DNA from 2 places in the Streptomyces sp. NBC_00258 genome. Region 1 is predicted to be linked to the other one. Evidence: riboswitches for the same ligand, from Rfam matches in the RefSeq annotation. Region 1 holds a riboswitch; the other holds the start of a gene.
What was found. A riboswitch is a leader RNA that binds a small molecule or an ion and turns the genes downstream of it on or off. The one in region 1 is predicted to bind glycine.
Positions count from the first base shown of each region.

Region 1 (2,384 bases):
CGCGTACCGCGAGACGCCGCGGCCCCGCTCGCGCTGGCCGTCCAGGGCCGTGCCGGGGTCCACGTCGAGCAGCAGCAGGTGCAGGGTGCCGCCGCGCCGCCGGGCGTCCCGGGCCAGCCAGCTGCGCACCCAGGCCTGCGTCCCGCAGTCGTGCACCACGACCCCCTCGCCGGACCGCAGGGCCCGGCGCAGGCCCGCGTAGTGCGCGGCGCGGACCAGGGGCCGGTAGACCGCGTACGGCAGGAAGCGGGCCAGCCGGCCGTCCCAGCGGTCGCGGGTGTCCTGGGAGTCGATGCGGCGGCCCGTCACCGCCCGGCGCATCAGGGTCGACTTGCCGCTGCCGGGCAGGCCCGTGACCACCACCAGGTCGGCCGTGCCGAAGCGGAGGCCGTGCGGACTGTGTCCCGCACGCTCCCGCAGATCGCGGACGACGGGCGCCGGAAGCGGGCCGCACGCCTCCCCGGCCGGGGCAGTGGGCTGCTTGGGCAGCGCGATGGCCGCGCTCGTGGCGTACGCCGTGGTCCTGTTCACCCTGATCGTCCTCCCCATGGGGTCGGGAGACCCATCCCCGTCGAGTGTAAAGAGAAGGTAATGCGCTGGTCCCCTCATTTCTGTTCTCGTCCTGCCACAGCCCCGTCACAGATCACTGTGGATGTCTGTGGACCCGGTGCGGACGCCGTGCGGCCGGGCCGCGACGCCGTGCACCGCCCCCTCGCGAAGAGTCCCCTGCCGCGCCGCTCCGATGCGTGCAATGATGTGCCCGCCAACTGCATACCGGCCGCTTGAATCCGCGCGGGAGAGTTCCGGACACGTTTTTGCGTACGTGGTCCGGGCGCCGAAGGAGCAAGTCCCTCCCTTGAATCTCTCAGGCACCGTTACCGCGCGGGCGAGGCACATCTGAAAAGCGGGCCGTCCCCCTGTCACCAGGGCTTCGGCTCCACCCAAGGTGCAAGTCAGTGACCGTCCCTTTCGAGCGGTGGTCACGGCGAACCTCTCAGGTTCCGATGACAGATGGGGAGGAACGACCTCGCCGTCATGCCTTGGGAGCCCCACCGTGAGCAGTAACGCCCCCGTCGAACCGCGTCATACCGCGCTCGACTCCCTCCATCGTTCGCTCGGCGCGACGATGACCGATTTCGCCGGCTGGGACATGCCCCTGCGGTACGGCTCCGAGCGCGACGAGCACCTCGCCGTACGGACGAAGGCCGGGCTCTTCGACCTCTCCCACATGGGCGAGATCACCGTGACCGGGCCCCAGGCCGCCGCGCTGCTCGACTTCGCACTGGTCGGCAACATCGGGGGCGTGAAGCCCGGCCGGGCCCGCTACACCATGATCTGCCGGGCCGACGGCGGCATCCTCGACGACCTGATCGTCTACCGGCTCGCGGAGACCACGTACATGGTCGTGGCCAACGCCTCCAACGCCCAGGTCGTCCTGGACGCGCTCGTGGAACGGTCCGCGGGCTTCGACGCCGAGGTCCGCGACGACCGTGACGCGTACGCCCTGCTCGCGATCCAGGGACCCGAGTCCCCCGGCATCCTCAAGTCCCTCACCGACGCCGATCTGGACGGCCTGAAGTACTACGCCGGCCTGCCCGGCACGGTCGCCGGCGTCCCTGCGCTGATCGCGCGCACCGGCTACACCGGCGAGGACGGCTTCGAGCTGTTCGTGGCCCCGGCCGACGCCGAGAAGCTGTGGCAGGCGCTCACCGACGGGGGCGCCCCGGTCGGGCTCGTCCCGTGCGGCCTCTCCTGCCGGGACACCCTGCGCCTGGAGGCGGGCATGCCGCTGTACGGGCATGAGCTGAGCACCGCGCTCACCCCGTTCGACGCGGGGCTCGGCCGGGTCGTGAAGTTCGAGAAGGAGGGCGACTTCGTGGGGCGCGAGGCGCTGACCGAGGCCGCCGCCCGTGCCGAGTCGCAGCCCCCGCGCGTCCTCGTCGGCCTGATCGCCGAGGGCCGCCGCGTGCCGCGCGCCGGGTACCCGGTCGTCGCAGACGGCAAGGTCGTCGGTGAGGTCACCTCCGGCGCGCCCTCGCCCACTCTGGGAAAGCCGATCGCGATGGCGTACGTCGACGCCGCGCACTCCGCACCCGGAACGCCCGGTGTCGGCGTGGACATCCGGGGCAGCCACGAGCCGTACGAGGTCGTGGCGCTGCCGTTCTACAAGCGCCAGAAGTGACACTGGTCCGCGAGCGTCGGAAAGTGACACCGGTCGCGAGCGTCGGAAGTGACACCGGTTCACAGGCCCTGCGCGACACCGGTCGACAGCGTCAGAAGTGACCCAGGGCACATCCGCCCAGGTCACCCCCAGTCCCCCTGCATCAGCACTCCCCCGCGTACAGGAGAATTCAGGCCATGAGCAACCCCCAGCAGCTGCGCTA
Region 1 covers NZ_CP108081.1:4,287,666-4,290,049, forward strand. Annotated here, with positions in the region: gene OG718_RS18950 (AAA family ATPase) at 1-549, opposite strand, end outside; glycine riboswitch at 784-891, shown strand; glycine riboswitch at 892-1,021, shown strand; gene gcvT (glycine cleavage system aminomethyltransferase GcvT) at 1,055-2,182, shown strand; gene gcvH (glycine cleavage system protein GcvH) at 2,359-2,384, shown strand, end outside.

Region 2 (2,384 bases), 5.5 Mb from region 1:
CTCACCGGGCGAGGTGAGCAGCGTCAGGGCGAGCAGATCGGCCGCCACGGTGACGACCGCGCCCAGCTCGTGCGCCCGCTCGACGACGGGCTTGAGGTCCCGTACGGCACCGGAGGCGCCCGGGTACTGGAGGAGCACGCCGTTGATCTCGCGCTCGGCGAGTTCGGCCGGAATGCCGTCGCTCAGGTCGGCGACCACGACCTCGACGCCCGTCGGCTCGGCGCGGGTCTCGATCACGGCGATGGTCTGCGGCATGGTGTCCGCGTCGACCAGGAACAGGCCCTTCTTGTTCTTGCCCATGCGCCGCGACAGCGCCATGGCCTCGGCGGCGGCCGTGCCCTCGTCGAGCAGCGAGGCCCCGGAGGTCGGCAGTCCGGTCAGCTCGGCGACCACGGTCTGGAAGTTGAGCAGCGCCTCCAGGCGACCCTGCGAGATCTCCGGCTGATACGGCGTGTACGCGGTGTACCAGGCCGGGCTCTCCATGACGTTGCGCAGGATCACGGGCGGCGTGAACGTCCCGTAGTACCCGAGCCCGATCATGGAGTCCAGCACCTGGTTGCGGTCCGCGAGGGAGCGCAGCTCGCTCAGTACCTCGGCCTCGGTGCGGGCGCCCGGCAGTTCGAGCGAGTCGGCGTTCTTGATCACATCCGGGACCGCGGTGGCCGTCAGCTCGTCGAGCGAGCCGTACCCCACGTGCGCGAGCATCTTGGCCCGGGCTTCGGTGTCGGGCCCGATGTGGCGCTGCTCGAAGGGGATTCCCTGTTCGAGCTCTGAGAGCGGAATACGATGGGCGGTCATTGCGGAGGCCTCCTGGTCTGACGACCTTCGAGGGGCACCACGTCATGGGTGCCCGGACGGCCTCCCCCTCTGTCATCTCAACCTGAGAGCTTCACCGGTTTGCCCGTGAAGGCGCACCGGCTTTCACCGTCGGTGAGAGCGGAACCCGTCAAAAACTCGGACACCGCTCTGCTTTCCAGAGTGACCTCGTCCATGCGGTACGTGGGCCTGAGAGATTCCGGGGAGGATTTGCTCCTTCGGCGCCTCCGATGAAGCCTGGAGGACTCTCCCGCATGGGGTCAGCAGCCGTTGCCCAGGGTACCAGCGGGGTTCCCCCGAGTGGCCGCCCTCCCCAAAGTGCTCTTTCGTAGTGCTTACGGATGAGTTGCGAGCAGCTGGAGGGCCCGTGCAGACCGACATCGATCCGCGCAACCTGATAGGCCGCAAGGCGTTCGACCGCAACGGCACCAAGATCGGCACGGTCGACGAGGTCTACCTCGACGACGCGACCGGCGTACCGGAGTGGGCGGCCATACGCACCGGCCTGTTCAGCAGAGACGCCTTCGTCCCCCTGGAGCCCAGCGAGCTGGCCGACGGAACCCTGCGCGTCCCCTTCGAACGCGCCCTGATCAAGGACGCCCCCGACTTCGGCGTAGGCCGCCACCTCTCCCCCGAACAGGAACTCCAGCTCTACCACCACTACGGCCTGGACGTAGCTCCCCCACCCCCCTTCCCGGACCACGACTTCGGCCACCTGGCAGGCAGGGACGAGACCCCGTAAGCGACGGCGAGGCCCCCGCCACCTCCTGGGGCAACTCGGGAAACGGCCGTCACCTCCTGGGGCGGCTCGGAGAGGGCCGTCACCTCCTGGGGCGGCTCGGAAAGGGCCGTCACCTCCTGGGGCAGCTCGGGAACAACCCGTCTCCTAGCGGCAAGGGATCAGCCCCGCCTCTTAGGGGCGCGGGGAACTGCGCGACAAGCCACAACGGCCCCGCACCCACAAACGCACCCCAGTCACCCCCGTCTTTCAGGGGCGCGGGGAACTGCGCGATCAGCCACAACGCACCCGCAGACACAAACGCACCCAATCACCCCTCCCCGCCCGCCGCAGGCGACCCCGCAGGCGCCCCCACATCCCCAGGCCGTCGCTCCACCAACGGCAACGGCTCCGCAGCCTCCAACAAAGGATCATCGCTCCGAAACGTCCGCACCCGCCCGGGCAAGGAGTCCGGCGTCTCGAACCGCACAGTCACCCGCCCCAGCCCACTCCCCTGCACCCACCCGTGCCCGAACTCGGCATGCCGCACGTCGTGCCCCGCATGCCACCGCCGCTCAGCAGGAGGCACCGGCTCCTCGACCACCTCCTCGGCTTCTTCCTTCTCCGCATGTTCCAACTCCTCGGCGGCGGCAGCAGCGGTCCGAGCCTGGGCGAAGAGGTCCTCCTGCGTGTAGTCGGCAAGCCCCGAGACCCCCACCCCCAGAAGCCGTACGCCGCCCGTGGTGTCCACGGACTCCAGCAACCGCGCGGCGGCCTCCCGCACCACCGCGGGGTCGTCCGTGGGCCCCCTGAGCGTCTCGGACCGGGTCAGCGTCGAGAAGTCGTACCG
Region 2 covers NZ_CP108081.1:9,800,252-9,802,635, reverse strand. Annotated here, with positions in the region: gene gcvP (aminomethyl-transferring glycine dehydrogenase) at 1-798, opposite strand, end outside; glycine riboswitch at 984-1,079, opposite strand; gene OG718_RS43610 (PRC-barrel domain-containing protein) at 1,184-1,558, shown strand; gene OG718_RS43605 (DNA polymerase IV) at 1,866-2,384, opposite strand, start outside.
Region 2: linked by a shared signal. The riboswitch ahead of gcvP (aminomethyl-transferring glycine dehydrogenase) and the one ahead of gcvT (glycine cleavage system aminomethyltransferase GcvT) in region 1 are both predicted to bind glycine.